3 regions of the Salinivibrio sp. SS2 genome follow, and region 2 is predicted to be linked to each of the others. Evidence: predicted binding sites of a transcription regulator. Region 2 holds the regulator's gene; each other region holds the start of a gene.

Region 1 (5,840 bases), on a different contig from region 2:
CCAAACATCCCCTTGCTCCATAATCGACAGATAAGGACCAATGGCGGTACCGGTGGCGAGCATCCACAAATGTTGGCCTTGCGGCACTTCATCCAAGGTGAAGTAGCCCGCGGGATCTTTGGTGATCATCACGGTTTCACCCGGCTCTAGCGCATGCAGTCGCGGCGACATGAGTCCATCGGCGACACGTGTGGCATAGACTTCGTGATACTTACTTTGAGGAGGGTTAACAAACGAGTAGGCGCGTTGAATGAGTTTACCGTCGATCTCCATCCCCAGTTTTGTAAACTGGCCGGCGGTAAAGGGTTCAATAGGGGCGGATAACACCAGGCTGAAGAGATCCTTCGTCCAATGTTGGTTCTCCACAACTTCAGCCTTGATCCAAGTGGCCATATTACCTCCTCACGTCTTTTCTCCGATTCGATATGTACAGCGACGTTGCCCGGACACGATGTGCTCTTCGCGCTCGATACGGTAAGCATTACCTAAAAGGCGTTGAAATAATTGTATTTCTGAACGGCAAAGCGCCGGACACGTTTTGGCTGCGTGGCAGATAGGGCAGTGATGTTCAATCAATATGTAGTCGGCGCCATCCTGTTGGAGCTCGGCCATATACCCCTCGCTCTCTCTAAGATACGCCAAGGTTTGCAATTTAGCCTCTAAATTATCGCAATCTTTTAGTGCATCTTGATATTGCGCAAGGGTTCGCGCTTCTCGTTGCGCGATCACTTTTTCGACGCCCTGCTCGCCAAACACGTCTTGGACGGAGTCAATCAAGGTGATCGACAGATCGTTATGACTGTCTGCAAAACGGCTATGACCACTGGCGGTGAGCGACCAGTGGCGGGTGGGGCGACCCACTTTGGCGCGCACATCTTCGAAATCAACCAGCCCGTCTCGCTCAAGGCTCTGTAAGTGTTGGCGCACGCCCATCGTGGTCATCCCCAGCGATTGCGCGAGGGTTTTTGCGCTGACACTGCCTTCTCGTTTAAGGGTATCGAGAATGCGATCGGTAGACTTGATGGTAGTGATAGTGATTACCCCAATACGCTGCCCAGCAGCACACAACTAAATAAAGCAAAGTGTTTATAAAAGGGTAATCGAAATCAATCCACTTGACCAGTCAGGGCAGCACATTGGCTGCCCGCTGAGTTATAAGATGTGATGCTTGATGGCGTCGTCTTTACGGCTTAAATAGTGGGTCGAGCGGATGCGGCGTATGGTACGACATTGACCGCGTACCACCAGGGTTTCTGTGGTGGCCAGATCGCCTTGACGACTAATGCCATCTAGCAAGTCCCCTTTGGTGATCCCAGTGGCGGCAAAGACAACGTTATCGCTGCTTGCCATGTCGGACAACGTCAGTACTTGGTGGGCTTGGATCCCCATTTCTTGGCAACGGGCTAATTCTTGCTCACCAAAAGCGCGGTTCTCTGGGGTATCGTTTTTGACTTCGTGGCGAGGGAGCAAACGTCCTTGCATGTCGCCGCCTAGGGCGCGAATAACGGCGGCTGACACCACACCTTCCGGCGCACCGCCAATGCCGACCATCACATCTACTTCGCTTTCAGGCATGCAGGTAAGAATTGAGGCGGCCACGTCGCCATCGGGAAAGGCGAAAACTCGGATCCCGCGTTGCTGCATAGTGGCGATGATCGCGTCATGACGAGGCTTTGCCAAGGTGGCGACGACCAGCGTATCTAGGGTTTTGCCTAGGGCGATGGCGATATTTTCTAAGTTCTCGAGCAGGGGCTTGTGCAGGTCAATGGCACCTTTGGCGCCCGGTCCCACTACCAGTTTCTCCATGTACATATCCGGCGCTTTTAAAAAGCTACCTTTCTCGCCGGCGGCCAGTACCGCCAGGGCATTCGCTTGCCCCATGGCCGTCATGCGTGTGCCTTCAATCGGATCGACGGCAATATCGACCGCGTCGCCGCCCAAGCCGACTTGTTCACCGATATAGAGCATCGGCGCGTCGTCTATTTCGCCCTCGCCAATCACAATTTCACCATCAATCTCGGTGAGGTTCAGTAAGGTACGCATCACGGCAACGGCTGCACCATCCGCTGCATTTTTATCGCCACGGCCCAGCCATTTATAACCGGCAAGGGCGGCGCCTTCGGTGACACGAGAGAAAGCCAGTGCGAGATCGCGTTTCATGAGTACTCCAAGATAAAAGCCACAAAAACTGGTCAGCCCAGTGAGCGCGCGCCAGTTTACCAGAAATAGAAAACGTTTGCGTACGCCTGTGAGCAGAGGATATGTGGAAATACACGTCAGGCGGATCAGGAATAACACCAAATATGCTGGATTTTTGTGCACTTGTGCGTTGGCAAGGCGCGAGAACAGTGGCAGTCTAGCGTGCGCTCGGTACAATAACAGCGGGGTGCACAATCACGTTGCACGGGTTGCTGCTGATGTCAGTAGTAACGGGATCAATCGTCAGAAATAAGGTGGCCTTGATGTCATTGGAAGTATTAGAACAACTCGAAGCAAAAGTACAAATGGCGGTGGATACCATTTCGCTGCTGCAAATGGAAATCGAAGAGCTGAAAGAAAAGAATGACGCGCTAGAGCGTGATGCAGCCTCGGTGAAAGAAAGCCGTGAAAGCCTCGAGCAAGAAAACGCCAAACTGCGTGAAGAGCAAGAAGCGTGGCAAAACCGTATTCGTAGCTTGCTGGGCAAGATTGAGAACGTCGAATAAACAAAAACAGAGCCGATTGGCTCTGTTTTTCTATCTGGGTGAGGCGACGTATTAGTCGTCGTCTTCCTCGTCATCAACGTCGACGCTATCCATGGTGAGCGCGTCGGGTGAGAGGATCACGCCGGTTGTATCTGCATAGACATGATCGTCCGGGAGGAAAGTCACACCGCCAAAGTTGACGGGAACGTCGGTTTCCCCTGTGCCTTGTTCATCCGCGCCGACCGGAATCGATGCCAGTGCTTGAATACCGATATCAATCTCATCAATGGTGTCAACATCACGGACGCAGCCATACACAATCATACCTGCCCAATCGTTATCAGCAGCAAGCTGTGCAATTTCGCCATCAATCAACGCACGGCGCAGTGAGCCACCGCCATCAATCAACATGATCCGTTGCTGACCGTCTTGTTCAGCAAGCTCGCGGATAAGGCCATTATCCTCAAAGCATTTAACGGTTGTAATCTGGCCACCAAACGCACTGCGGCCCCCGTAAGAGCTAAACATTGGCTCCACGACATCCACTTGTTCAAGATACATGTCGCATAGTTCCGAGGTATTGTATTCCATAGTCTAACTTCTTGTTGAGGCAGAAAAAGGCTGACAACATGCGGTTGCCAACAAGGCTAGTCCAAGTATAACGGGCCGATAAGGCTTTGCAATGCAAAAGGGGACAATCTGTGCCCTGATTACACTAACAGCATACCGGTCATAAAAAGGCCATTGGTGACCAATGCACAACGTACCATGTTTCCCATCATAGGACGCAATGCGGTGGCGCTTGCGGCTTGATACACTTCACGGCCATGGCGAATCAATAAGGGAACGCCGGCGAGAAACAACCATCCCAGCCAAGCTTGGAAGGTGAGCGCGGCAAACAGCGAATAGCAAACCACGGCACTGGCAAGCAAAATTACATGATACTGGCGACCGCGATGTGGGCCTAACCGTACCACAAGCGTATGTTTGCCACAGGCGCGATCGTTATCAATGTCGCGTAGGTTATTGATGTTGAGCACTCCCACTGCGAGTAAGCCGCATGCGGTGGCGGGGAGGATAACTAGCGAGTCAATGTGTCCAACTTGTAAATAGTAAGTCCCAGCGACACCCAGCCAACCGAAAAACATCAACACGGAGAGATCCCCCAGCCCACGATAGCCATAGGGTTTATTGCCCACGGTGTAGGTAATGGCCGCCACAATGGCCATGACACCGAGTAGCAGAAAACTGACGATATCAGTGGGTTGTTGGCAGGCAATGGCAATTAAACTGCCACCACTAATGAGCGTTAGTAGCACGTTGAGGATGAGCGCACGCCGCATGGTAGCGATACTCACGTGCCCTGACTGAATAGCGCGCATCGGGCCTAGGCGCGCGGCGTTATCTGTCCCTTTCACCGCATCGCCATAATCATTGGCGAGGTTAGACAAGATCTGCAGTAATAACGCGGTGACCAAGGCCATGGCGCTAATCGACCAAGAAAGACGCCCTTGTGAGGCGGCGACCGCGCTGCCACATAAAATAGAGGTAATGGCAAGGGGCAAGGTCTTGGGCCGAGCGGCATCAAGCCAAATAGCCAAAGTGGATTGAGTCATACAGACACTCTCGACGAACAGACAATATCGCCATTATCGCTTAAGCGTGTAAGTGGGCAACGGGCAGGGTGGGGAAATTCGACTTCCGTTTGCGTCAGCGCAAACTTTTATGCAAAAAAGGGCAGCGTTTGCTGCCCTTGATATCGGCATAGATTAGAGAATAAAGCGGCTGAGATCTTCGTCATCCACCAGCTCTTCAAGGTGGCTACGCACGTACTCGGCATCCACTGTCACACTTTGACCGGCGCGCTCGCTGGCTTCGTACGAGACGTCTTCCATCAAACGCTCCATCAGTGTATGCAGACGACGAGCACCGATGTTTTCGGTTTTCTCGTTCACGCGCCAAGCGGCAGAAGCGAGCTCATCGATACCACTTTCTTCAAACGCCAGATCAATCTCTTCGGTTTTCAGCAAGGCGGTATATTGCTGGGTGAGCGAGGCGTTTGGTTCAGTGAGGATACGCTTAAAGTCATGGGTTGATAGGGCTTCAAGCTCAACACGGATTGGCAGACGGCCTTGCAGCTCTGGGATCAGATCAGACGGACGTGACACTTGGAATGCGCCTGAGGCGATAAACAGGATATGATCAGTTTTGATCATGCCGTGTTTGGTTGAGACCGTACTGCCTTCCACTAACGGCAGTAGATCACGTTGCACCCCTTCGCGCGATACGTCACCGCCGCTGGTGTTACCGGATTTACAAATTTTATCGATTTCATCAATAAAGACGATGCCATTGTTTTCCACCGCATGAATGGCTTGCTCTTTGATGTCATCATGATTGACCAGCTTGGCTGCTTCCTCTTCGGTCAACACCTTCATCGCGTCTTTGATTTTCATCTTACGCTTTTTGGTGGTGTTGCCTGCCAAGTTTTGGAACATGCCTTGTAGCTGGTTGGTCATTTCTTCCATGCCGGGAGGCGACATAATCTCAACGCCCATTTGTGGAGCGGCAACGTCGACTTCTACTTCTTTATCGTCGAGTTTGCCTTCACGCAGCTTTTTGCGGAAGTTTTGACGGGTTGAAGAGTCTTCCTGACTGGCTTCATTTTGCCCCCAAGCGTCACGGGCTGGTGGCAGCAAGATATCGAGGATGCGCTCTTCCGCTTGCTCTTCAGCATGGAATTTCACTTTCTCCATCGCTTGCTGTTGGGTCATGTTCATCGCCACATCCGCGAGATCGCGAATAATGGTTTCCACTTCTTTACCCACATAACCGACTTCGGTGAACTTGGTCGCTTCGACTTTTATGAAAGGCGCATTGGCAAGGCGCGCCAGACGGCGAGCAATCTCGGTTTTACCCACACCCGTCGGGCCAATCATAAGGATGTTTTTCGGCGTGACTTCCGCACGCAGATCTTCTGGCAGCTGCATACGGCGCCAGCGGTTACGCAGTGCGATCGCCACCGCACGTTTGGCTTTATCTTGGCCGATAATATGGCGGTCAAGCTCATGCACAATTTCGCGTGGAGTCATTTCAGACATGACAAATCCTGTTATTTACTCTCGAGTTCTTCGATGGTGTGATGCTGGTTGGTGA
Region 2 (5,840 bases):
AGAGAAAGTCACTGGCTGATTTCGTGTTTTGCGCAAACACGCCTCCCATCGCACCGGATCCCCATAAGGTACTAGATGGGCCACGGACCACCTCTACCGAACTAAGTAACTCAGGGTCGATAAACAGACTCGAGCGGTGACCAACAGAGAAGTTCTGACGCGTGCCATCGACAAGTTGTACCACGCGGCCATTTTCGCTGCTTAATCCACGAATAACGACAGATTGAGCGGTATCGCGACCTCCGCCAATTACGGATACGTTAGGTAAGTGACGAATTAAATCAGTGACGTTACTTCCCTGCCGTTTTTCAATTTCTTCGAGTGATACCGTGCTGACCGCAGCGGCACCGTTCGCTTTTTGTGCGTCAATGCGGCTTGCATACACCGCGATAACGTCTGATGACGAATCCGCCGTGTTTTGCGTCTCCGCCAACGCTGAAGGAATAAATGCCAATGTGCCAAGGGCAGCACCGATAGCAAGCTTGATCGTAGAAGGAGTCAATACTTCCGAGACGTCCGTTTTTAACAGCATGGGTCTTCCTATTGAGCCAATCAAAAATGAGAATCATGAACAATTTGGCAGGATTGTATTGATCATTAACGGCAATGTAAACGATAATTGCTCGTAATTAGGTTTGTAACTCATAATTACATTTACGTTCACTAACAGTGTGTAATGGACTGACGTCGAGCATTGCACTCACATTGACTGGTTTAATAAATAAAGGAATTCATCATGGCAACTGCCGCGGTTAGACTGCTTGCCCTCGCCTCAGCACTACTCTCACTCTCTGTCACAGCATCACCACGCATTGTCAGCGCGGGGGCCGGTGTAACAGACTTACTGGTTGAATTAGGTGCAACAGAACAGATAGTTGGCATTGATGTCACCAGCCATCTACCGAATAAAGACGTGCCGAATGTCGGCTATCATCGCCAGCTCGCCGTCGAAGGTGTGCTGTCTTTATCACCGACTCTAGTCGTAGGCTCAGATGAAATGGGCCCTACCCCGGTTTTGGAGAAAATCGAAGCGTCAGGGGTAACCGTGGCTCGACTGTCTAGTGAACCCAGCGTCGAGACACTCAAAACACGGATTGAAAAAGTCGCGAGTCTCACCCACACAGAGTCCAAAGCCGCAGAGTTACTGACCGACATAGACACCAAGATTGCGACATTAAAAGCGCATGCCCCCAAAACCGCGCTCAAAGGCGTGTTTCTTCTGGTTCACCAAGGACGTCCTGCCAGTGTCGCGGGTGCCAATACCTCACCGGATACCTTGTTGTCGCTGATGGGTGCGACTAACCCTGCCGCCACGGCGCTCAGTAGCTATAAACCACTGTCGCCAGAAGCGTTACTGGGCTTTGATCCGGACTTTATCTTGGTCATGCAACGTTCTCTCGACCAGCTAGGTGGTATTGAAGGACTCGCTGATGCCGTGCCTTTACTCAATGCCACGCGCGCATTCCAACAGCAGCGTATTATTCCAATTGACGGCAGTGTGTTAGTGGGAGGTCTTAGCCTGAAATCACTGGATGAAGCCATTCGTATTCAGCGCACCGTCGTTGGAGAGAACGACTAATGCAAGCGTCTTTTCGATCCTCACAGTCGCATGTTTTTCCAGCGCTCATCGTTGCACTTGTCGTCGTAGGGATAACGTCTATCGCGGTGGGACAATGGCAACTTGGCTGGCTGACCAGTTTACAGAGCTTAACCCCTTGGCATGACAATGTTGAGCCGCATGTACTCGCCATCGTTCAACAAGTTCGATTACCTCGAACCTTGCTGTGTATTTTTATCGGTGCATTGCTCGCCGTTTGCGGCACTTTGATGCAGGGGCTTTTCCGCAACCCTCTCGCTGACCCGGGTATTATCGGTGTCTCTGGCGGCGCATCATTAGGAGGCGCACTGGGCTTGCTATTGCTCTCTTGGGGCAGTATCGAGGCCAGCTTTGTGTTTTCGGTGCCTGCCTTTGCGTTTATCGGTGCACTACTGGCAACCCTATTTGTATACAGAATTGGCACAACGGCCATGGGCAGTTCGGTGACCATCATGTTGCTAGCGGGCATTGCGATCAGTGCATTGTCCGGCGCTGCATTAGGTTTGATTAACTATGTGGCGGATAACCAAACGTTACGAGACATCGCCCTTTGGTCGATGGGGTCACTGACCGGTGCGACTTGGGGACAAATTGTTCTCACTGGCATCGCTGCATGCTTACTCACGGTGTTTGCCTACCAGCGCGCACGCCACTTAAATGCCCTTTTGCTCGGTGAAAACGAAGCGGCGTATTTGGGCATTGATGTACACCATTTAAAACGCCTACTCATTGTTGTGACCGCGGCGGGAATGGGCATTGCGGTAAGTGCTGCCGGTCTTATCGGCTTTGTGGGTCTAGTGATCCCACACATTGGACGTTTAATTGCCGGTCCGGATCATCGCACACTGGTGCCCTTATCAGCCATTCTTGGTGCCCTGTTACTGACCTTGGCCGATATTGTTGCCCGTGTCATTGTCGCCCCCGCCGAATTGCCTGTTGGCATTATTACCGCCTTAATGGGTGCTCCTTTCTTTTTATGGCTTCTTATTCAACAACGAAAAGCAGTGGTTCACGAATGACAGATTCTGCCCTTCAAATCTCCAAGCTCAGCTATGCGCTTAACGGCCGTCAACTGCTAAGCGAGATTGATCTCGCCTTTACTGCCGGCCAGTTACACGTTTTACTCGGGCCGAATGGTGCGGGGAAAAGTACACTGTTAAAGCAATTGATTAGCGACAAACATCAGCATGGCAGTGTGCAGTTTTGGCAACAGCCAAAAAGCCAGTGGCAAGGCGAAGAATTTGCCCGACGAGTTGCCTTCCTTCCCCAACATAGCGGGCTCACGTTTGCATTCTCCGCGCAAGAAGTAGTCGAGATGGGGGCGACACCACTAAAGGCAAACCGAGAACAGATCGCGGCCCTTGCTAACGAGCAACTAACGGCATGGGATATTAGCCATCTTGCTCATCGACCGTATCCGATTTTATCTGGCGGTGAAAAACAACGCGTACACATGGCACGCGTGTCATTACAGCTAGCACAAACCGCACCAGATCAAGCGATACTGATGCTGGATGAACCCACTTCGGCCTTAGATATTACCCATCAACATTACACCCTAAAGCGCTGTCGAGCACTCGCTGACCAAGGAATGACAGTGCTATTGGTGTTGCACGACCTGAATTTGGCGGCGCAATACGCCGATCAACTGCATTTTCTGAAAGCAGGTCGAATCGTCCTATCCGGCGACCCGTGGCAGTGTTTTAGTAGTGATAGAGTGGCAGACATCTACCAATACCCGCTGACCGTTCTGACTCATCCGGAGCATGACTGCCCACTGATCGTGTCTTAATTGATAAATACATCATAGCTGGCTCACAAAACCGTCTGTTGGTCCATTTTCGCTGATCAGACCAATTGCGAGTGTGCGCCAACCTAAGTAAACTGAGAGCGCAACCGATTAGCTATGAGAATGGATGAAATCGGATTCGTTACCTTCGCAACCGTCTGATGTGCCGGGATTGTGAAAGACATCGCCGCTGACGAACAGCGGCGTTTTTCTGTAAGGTCGCGAGTAACGATCCCTACGCATTACTACAAAGAAGAATCAAGATGGCAACGATTAAAGATGTCGCGCGTCTCGCCGGTGTATCGACCACGACGGTGTCACACGTGATAAACAAAACCCGCTTTGTCGCAGAGAAGACGACTGAGAAAGTATGGCAAGCGGTTGAAGAGTTAAACTACGCCCCAAGTGCTGTGGCGCGAAGCTTGAAATGCAACACAACACGTACACTGGGTATGCTGGTGACCAAATCCACCAACCCCTTTTTCGCCGAGCTTGTTCACGGTGTGGAAGACTATTGCTACAAGCAAGGCTACACACTGATTCTCTGCAATACCGAGGGAAACCTTGAAAAGCAACGCGACTACCTGCGTATGTTGTCAGAAAAGCGCGTCGACGGACTCATTGTGGTGTGCTCTGATCTCAACGAAGATTTGATGCTGTTATTAGAAAAAAAACGCGATCTGCCTATGGTCGTGATGGATTGGGGCAGTCACCATATCGATACAGACCGCATAGAAGATAACGCTGAATTAGGCGGTTACCTTGCCACCAAACACTTTATTGATAATGGACATACTAAAATTGGCTGTATTTCCGGCCAAATGGATAAAAATACCTGTAAGCATCGCTTAAACGGTTATTTCCGTGCGTTAAAAGAAGCCAACATTACAGTGAATGAAAACTGGCTGATTGAGGCGGATTTCGAAGCCGATCAAGCGCAAATTGCCGCGAAGCAATTAGCGACAATGTCAGACCGCCCGACCGCTGTCTTTTGTTTTAATGACATTATGGCATTAGCGGCGATTAGTACGTTTAACGAGCACGGCTTGAAAGTGCCAGATGATATATCGGTGATTGGTTACGATAATATTGATCTCACCGAGTATTTCTCGCCACCATTGACAACTATTCACCAGCCCAAACGCCGTCTAGGCAAAACGGCCGTCAAGCTCTTGCTCGCGCGAATTGCCAACAACGAGACTCAGCAGCAAGTGTTCGAAATGCAACCTGCACTAGTGAGTCGACAATCAGTTAAAACCATAGATTAGTGTTTTTATTACACTTTTATGACACACCGTCTCCTTTGTGAGACGGTGTGTCTAATGAGAGACAACTCGATGAACCCTTCACTTAGCCATTAATCATTTACAGCCCTCTTGAACTAAGATCACATTTTTAAATGCTGCTTGGGACGACATCACTGTCTAATTATTATATGCTTAATAGCGTTTGAACAAGGCAAACCATGGCGAAAGCATGGGACGCAAAGCCACCGGCCTAATAACTTCCACTAGTGTTTGGGAGTTGATGGCAGCGGGGTTGCCAACAATTAATGATCGAAGCTGACAACTATTTGATAGATCGTTGACAACTCTGTGGTTTTGCCTTGTTACATTTTGACGTCTTTTTTGGGCATTAGTAATTCATCGAGATATTAATCAAATGGATAAACCAGCTTTAAAGAATGCAATGAAGTTATTTGCCAAATTTGGCAGCATTAAGTCCCGTTCAATGTTTGGCGGATTCGGTATTTTCTGTGACGATACCATGTTCGTTTTAGTCGTAGAAAACCAGCTCCACTTACGAGCCGGAAAAGAAAATGAAACACTATTAAAACAACAAGGCCTCGAGCCCTACGTGTATAAGAAAAGAGGATTTCCAGTTGTAACTAAGTATTTTGCAATACCAGAAGAATGGTGGGACGATGAAGAAAAGTTATTGTCAGAAGCAAAATACGCCCTAGAAGTAGCGAAGCGAGATCGAGCTGAGAAAAACAGGACTTCGCCAACAAGATTAAAAGATCTACCTAATTTACGGCTGGCAACCGAACGTATGCTGAAAAAAGCAGGTATTACATCTCCAGCAGATTTGCAGCAACAAGGTGCCGTTAATGCCTATAAAGCTCTTCTCTCGGCGCATGAAAAAGAGCTAAGCTTGGAATTACTGTGGTCACTAGAAGGTGCGATTACTGGCAAGCATTGGTCTGTGGTTCCACCCCAACGTCGCCAAGAATTATTACAACATTTAGAAAATTAATTCCTCACACCCCCCATACCTCTCTACCTTTTTTGTGAGCAATGTTCGCGTCCAACACCGCCTTTAAGGCGGTGTCGCTTTTTCTGAACGCGCTAAATGCTCAATAAATCATCATTCAAACTAATTTCAGACATAAAACGAAAGTTTCTTGCGATCGGTCGGGTCTGGTTAAAGGTACGATTAAGGACACAGTTCCTC
Region 3 (5,840 bases), on a different contig from region 2:
GTTGCACGCTGCAATCGGCCGTCCAACTGGTTACATTGCGCCTGAGCGCGACGAATTTTGGTCATCATCGCCTGTTGCATGCGCCGTTGTAGCTCATCTAATCGCTGGCTTTGCTGTTGTAAGCGCGTGCGCGGATGCTGGTGGGACAAACGGTGCGACAATTGGGTGAGATGGCGTTGTTGACGATAAAGCACATCGGCCATCGCGCGACTGAGTGCCTGCTCGCGTTGCTGGTATTGCTGAAGCCGATAACTCAGATCGCGGCTAACCAGCTCCGCAGCAGCTGAAGGGGTTGGGGCGCGCATGTCAGCGACAAAATCAGCAATGGTCACATCCACCTCGTGGCCCACCGCACTGACGATAGGAATTGTGCTGGCCGCGATAGTACGAGCGACGATTTCCTCATTAAAACACCAGAGATCTTCTAGCGACCCCCCGCCACGACCGACAATCAAAACATCGCACTCTGCACGGCTATTGGCACGACCAATGGCTTGCGCGATGCTGACCGCGGCATCGCGCCCTTGCACCAGCGTAGGATAAATAACAACGGGTAGGCTAGGATCGCGCCGTTTGAGCACATGCAGAATATCATGCAAGGCAGCGCCGGTTTTGGAGGTAATAATGCCAATACGGCGTGGTTGAGCGGGTAACGGCTTTTTCTCGCTTTGAGCAAAAAGCCCTTGGGCCGCAAGCGTTTGCTTACGTTGCTCAAACTCTTGTTGTAACCGCCCATCCCCTTCAGGTTGCATGCTTTCGAGGATCAACTGATAGTCACCGCGTGGCTCATACAAGGACACTCGGGCGCGGACTAACACCTGGTCGCCATTTTTCGGTTTGAAGGTAACACGACGGTTGTTACCGCGGAACATGGCACATTTCACTTGGCTTTGGTTATCTTTTAGCGATAAATACCAATGCCCCGAGACTGCGGCGGTAAAATTGGAAATCTCCCCGCTTAACCAGACAATGCCGATATCGCGCTCAAGACACAGCCGAACTTCGGCATTCAGCCGAGACACCGTCAAAATGTTGCGATTGTTTGTGCTCACGTCGCCAACCTTTTTCATTCACCTGCACGCATACTACCTGTCTGGTTTGAGGATGCCAATTGCTAAGCGTATGCCATGCGTGAGTGGGCGTTTTCACCCGAAGTGATTGAATATTAAGCGCCTAAAATCAAAGACACCAATAAATGAAAATTCTCAGTAAAAACCTGTAGCCAAACGTTTGCGCTATACGTATAATGCTGCGGCAATATTTTGTTCCCCTTCACAAATTTTGGTGTGAGATATTGCAATGCTGAGAATCGCGAAAGAAGCGCTAACCTTTGACGATGTACTCCTCGTCCCTGCCCATTCCACTGTTCTTCCGAACACTGCGGATCTGCGAACCCAACTGACTCGTTCTATTAGCCTGAACATCCCTGTTTTATCAGCAGCGATGGATACGGTGACAGAAGCCCGTCTGGCGATTGCACTTGCGCAAGAAGGTGGCCTTGGTTTTATCCACAAAAACATGACCATTGAACAGCAAGCTGAGCAAGTTCGCTTGGTTAAAATTTACGAAGCGGGCATGGTCACAAACCCTGTGACAGTGACGCCAGAAATGACCATTGCGGATGTGAAAGCACTCACCGAACGCAACGGTTTCGCCGGCTATCCAGTGGTTAACGCACAAAAAGAGCTTGTCGGCATTATCACCGGCCGTGATGTACGTTTTGTGTCTGACTTGAGCAAGCGTGTTGATGAAGTGATGACGCCGAAGTCGCGCTTAGCCACGGTGCAAGAAGGTGCCGATCGAGAACAAGTTCAGCAAATGATGCAGCAACACCGCGTGGAAAAAATCTTGGTCGTCAATCAAGACCACCACCTAAGCGGCATGATCACCGCAAAAGACTTCCAGAAAGCAGAAAGCAAACCAAACGCCTGTAAAGACGAGCAAGGCCGTCTGCGCGTGGGTGCCGCCGTCGGTGCTGGCGCGGGCAATGAAGAGCGTGTGGCCGCCTTGGTGGAAGCCGGTGTTGACGTTCTTTTGATTGACTCATCACATGGCCACTCTGAAGGCGTGTTACAACGCATTCGTGATACACGCGCCGCGTATCCAAACCTGCAAATCGTAGGGGGGAACGTTGCCACGGCAGACGGTGCTCGTGCCCTGATTGAAGCTGGTGTTGATGCCGTTAAAGTAGGGATTGGTCCAGGGTCGATTTGTACCACCCGTATTGTGACCGGGGTTGGCGTACCACAAATTACTGCTATCAGTGATGCAGCAGCGGTTGCGCAGGAATATGGTATTCCGGTCATTGCTGACGGTGGCATTCGCTTCTCGGGCGATATGTGTAAAGCGATTGCCGCTGGCGCATCCTGCGTGATGGTTGGCTCCATGCTGGCAGGAACGGAAGAATCACCGGGTGAAGTTGAGCTTTACCAAGGCCGCGCTTACAAATCGTACCGTGGTATGGGATCGGTGGGCGCGATGTCAAAAGGCTCATCTGACCGTTACTTCCAAAGCGACAATGCTGCCGACAAATTGGTCCCAGAAGGCATTGAAGGCCGCGTAGACTACAAAGGCATGATGAAAGAAATCATTCACCAACAAATGGGCGGTTTGCGTTCATGCATGGGTCTGACTGGCTCTGCCACCATCAACGATTTACGCACCAAAGCGCAATTTGTTCGCGTGACTGGCGCGGGCATGAAAGAGTCACACGCTCACGATGTGACCATCACTAAAGAAGCGCCTAACTATCGCCTCGGATAATGTATGGCGGTGTGGCTTAAGGGTCACACCGCTTTCTATTCGTCCAAGAGGGCTGACAACGCCCCTTTGTTCCACTTAATTGAGAAAGCCAGATAATGACCAAAAACATTCATGCTCAACGTATTTTGATCCTCGACTTTGGCTCCCAGTACACGCAACTGATTGCACGTCGTGTCCGTGAAATCGGAGTGTATTGTGAGTTGTGGAGCTGGGATGTAGAAGAGCAAGATATCCGTGATTTTGCCCCTGATGGCATCATCCTTTCCGGTGGCCCTGAAAGTGTCGCTGAAGCTGGCTCACCGCGTGCGCCTGAGTATGTCTTTAATGCTGGCGTGCCGGTGCTTGGCGTATGCTACGGCATGCAAACCATGGCTGAGCAACTGGGCGGTAAAGTGGCCGGCTCTGAGCACCGCGAATTTGGTTATGCCCAAGTTAAGCGTGTTGCCAACAGTGCTTTGTTTGATGGTATTGAAGATGCGATCGCAGAAGATGGCACCGCGCTATTGGATGTGTGGATGAGCCACGGTGATAAAGTGGTCGCTATCCCAGAAGATTTCGTCAAAATCGCTGAAACCGACACCTGTCCGTTTGCGGCGATGGCTAATGAAGAGAAGCGTTTCTACGGCGTACAGTTCCACCCGGAAGTCACGCATACTCGCCAAGGCAAACGTATGCTAGAGCAGTTTGTGATGACCATCTGCGGTTGTGAGCGCCTATGGACTCCTGCATCTATCATCGAAGATGCGGTTGAGCGTATTCGCGAGCAAGTCGGTGATGATGAAGTGATCCTTGGCTTATCTGGTGGCGTTGATTCCTCAGTAGTGGCAATGCTGGTTCACCGCGCGATTGGCGACAAGCTCACGTGCGTATTTGTGGATAACGGCCTGCTACGCCTTAACGAAGGCGAGCAAGTACTGGAAATGTTTGGTGACCACTTCGGCCTCAACATTGTCCATGTTAACGCCGAAGACCGCTTCCTTGACGCGCTGAAAGGCGAAGCTGACCCTGAAGCTAAGCGTAAAATCATTGGCCGCGTGTTTGTTGAAGTATTCGACGAGCAAGCCACCAAAATGAAAAACGCCAAATGGTTGGCGCAAGGCACCATCTATCCGGATGTGATTGAATCAGCAGCCTCGAAAACCGGTAAAGCACACGTGATTAAATCGCACCACAATGTGGGCGGTCTTCCGGAAGAAATGAAAATGGGCTTGGTTGAACCGCTCAAAGAGCTGTTCAAAGACGAAGTCCGTAAGATTGGCCTTGAACTAGGCCTGCCTTACAACATGCTTTACCGCCACCCATTCCCAGGGCCTGGCCTTGGTGTGCGTGTGCTGGGCGAGATCCAAAAAGAATACTGTGACCTTTTACGTCGCGCGGATGCAATCTTTATCGAAGAACTGCGCAACGCCGATCTGTACGATAAAGTCTCACAAGCCTTTGCGGTTTTCTTACCGGTACGTTCCGTTGGCGTGATGGGCGATGGCCGTAAATACGATTGGATCATTGCCTTGCGTGCTGTCGAAACCATCGACTTTATGACCGCGCACTGGGCACACCTGCCATACGATTTCCTTGGCAAAGTGTCGAACCGCATTATCAACGAAGTCGACGGCATCTCCCGCGTGGTTTACGACGTCTCCGGCAAACCGCCAGCGACGATTGAGTGGGAGTAGGGCTAACTATTAATAGTTAATAGAGCTTTTAGAGGATAAATGAATGCCAGTCAGTAATATTGACTGGCATTTTTTATGGTCGCACTATCCATCAACGATTGACGTCATTGCTGCAAAAACCGAAAAACAGCCCGAAGATCAGAGCCATTGCCGGTAAAATGGGTATATTTCAACACAGGCTAGCCGGCTTGCCTACAAGTACATGTTCAGAGTGTTGCACTTCGCGGCTGAATCTGCGAGTACCTTTAATTATTAAGAGCGTTCTTGTTCTCTATAAAAGATTTATTTTTATCGTAGCAATCACTCAGAAGAACATATGTCAGGTGACAAAGCATAAGTCCGGCTAGAGTATTTTAAAGTTAACTGCCGTTCAGATAAACACTCTACATAACCATGTTCAAATAGGCTTTTCTTTAATCCAACGTTCAAAAACCATCCAGACAAAAAAGCAATAAATACTATCAGTCCAACAAAAAATAAAACAATCTTCGGTATCCACCTAGCTGATTTACCAGTAACCAACGGAATGAAGCACAACAACACAACACTAAGAAAAATGAAAAAACCAGAAAATGACGCGGCATCATTAATTGCACCATCGACTTTTATTTTATTACTGGTTAAATTTAAATTTTCTATCAAATCCAAAGATTGGTCCAAACATAGCCATACCATAGGCGATAAACACAATATATAAACTAGCATTTTGAGGCGATTAACTTTCATCGAATAGCCCCTCAACTGCTTTTGTCATCGGCTGAGTTATATGATGTTCCTCATCTAAATCAGATACTATTCCCCCTATAACAAAAGCAGAAATAGCAAAAACGCCTAATATAACAGCCGTAGGCGGTGCCACAAAAGCAGCCGTCACTACACCGCTAACGAGTAATGTAATGCCTTGCGCGATGACTCCCGCCAAAACGCCTTTAACAACATATGCAGAAAATTGACCAATCACTTTGTATAATATTTTTCATTGTGAATCATATAATAAACCATATATTTAACCCTACTAAAAAATAAGTTCTCCTTTTAAACGCATTGGTTTTTTCTGTTTTTCAAAAAATAAATTATTTAGGTAAACAAATTTCAGGTGATAAAGCATAAGTTCTACTGGAGTATTTTAAACTTAGTTCTCTTTTTTCTTTACACTCAATGTAATTGTTATTAATGATTTTCTCTCGTAGTGAAGAATCAAAGTAATGACCAATTATGGCAAAAGTTATTCCACCTATTATCATTAGTCTGAATGTTAACTTGGGTAATTGTAATCCTGATGCAATACTAATTATGGTCATTGGAATAGTAGGTAAAAAAAAGCCAAACAAAACAAATGATGATGTATTATTCATGTATCCAGAGACTTTTATTTTTGATACTTCACCAACGTTATCTAATAAT

What was found. Region 2 encodes PurR, which represses purine synthesis genes. Its sites were predicted from a motif close to TNANGNAAACGTTTNCNTNA; they were not measured.
Region 1: glpX (class II fructose-bisphosphatase) is a predicted target of PurR. The motif match lies at 2,225-2,244, and genes of this name have one in related genera.
Region 3: guaB (IMP dehydrogenase) is a predicted target of PurR. The motif match lies at 1,219-1,238, and genes of this name have one in related genera.

The regions. Positions count from the first base shown of each region.
Region 1 is NZ_MEBP01000128.1:6,724-12,563, reverse strand. It holds gene BGK46_RS15665 (ferredoxin--NADP reductase) at 1-393, opposite strand, end outside; gene BGK46_RS15660 (helix-turn-helix transcriptional regulator) at 403-1,023, opposite strand; gene glpX (class II fructose-bisphosphatase) at 1,153-2,160, opposite strand; gene zapB (cell division protein ZapB) at 2,463-2,705, shown strand; gene rraA (ribonuclease E activity regulator RraA) at 2,757-3,275, opposite strand; gene BGK46_RS15640 (1,4-dihydroxy-2-naphthoate polyprenyltransferase) at 3,395-4,300, opposite strand; gene hslU (HslU--HslV peptidase ATPase subunit) at 4,454-5,785, opposite strand; gene hslV (ATP-dependent protease subunit HslV) at 5,797-5,840, opposite strand, start outside.
Region 2 is NZ_MEBP01000064.1:46,143-51,982, reverse strand. It holds gene BGK46_RS05600 (TonB-dependent hemoglobin/transferrin/lactoferrin family receptor) at 1-532, opposite strand, end outside; gene BGK46_RS05595 (heme/hemin ABC transporter substrate-binding protein) at 737-1,579, shown strand; gene BGK46_RS05590 (FecCD family ABC transporter permease) at 1,579-2,616, shown strand; gene BGK46_RS05585 (heme ABC transporter ATP-binding protein) at 2,613-3,389, shown strand; gene purR (HTH-type transcriptional repressor PurR) at 3,650-4,654, shown strand; cyclic di-GMP riboswitch class I at 4,834-4,933, shown strand; gene BGK46_RS05575 (TfoX/Sxy family DNA transformation protein) at 5,049-5,642, shown strand.
Region 3 is NZ_MEBP01000124.1:54,178-60,017, forward strand. It holds gene xseA (exodeoxyribonuclease VII large subunit) at 1-1,052, opposite strand, end outside; gene guaB (IMP dehydrogenase) at 1,300-2,763, shown strand; gene guaA (glutamine-hydrolyzing GMP synthase) at 2,859-4,436, shown strand; gene BGK46_RS17515 (hypothetical protein) at 4,737-5,162, opposite strand; gene BGK46_RS15180 (hypothetical protein) at 5,152-5,397, opposite strand; gene BGK46_RS17240 (hypothetical protein) at 5,510-5,840, opposite strand, start outside.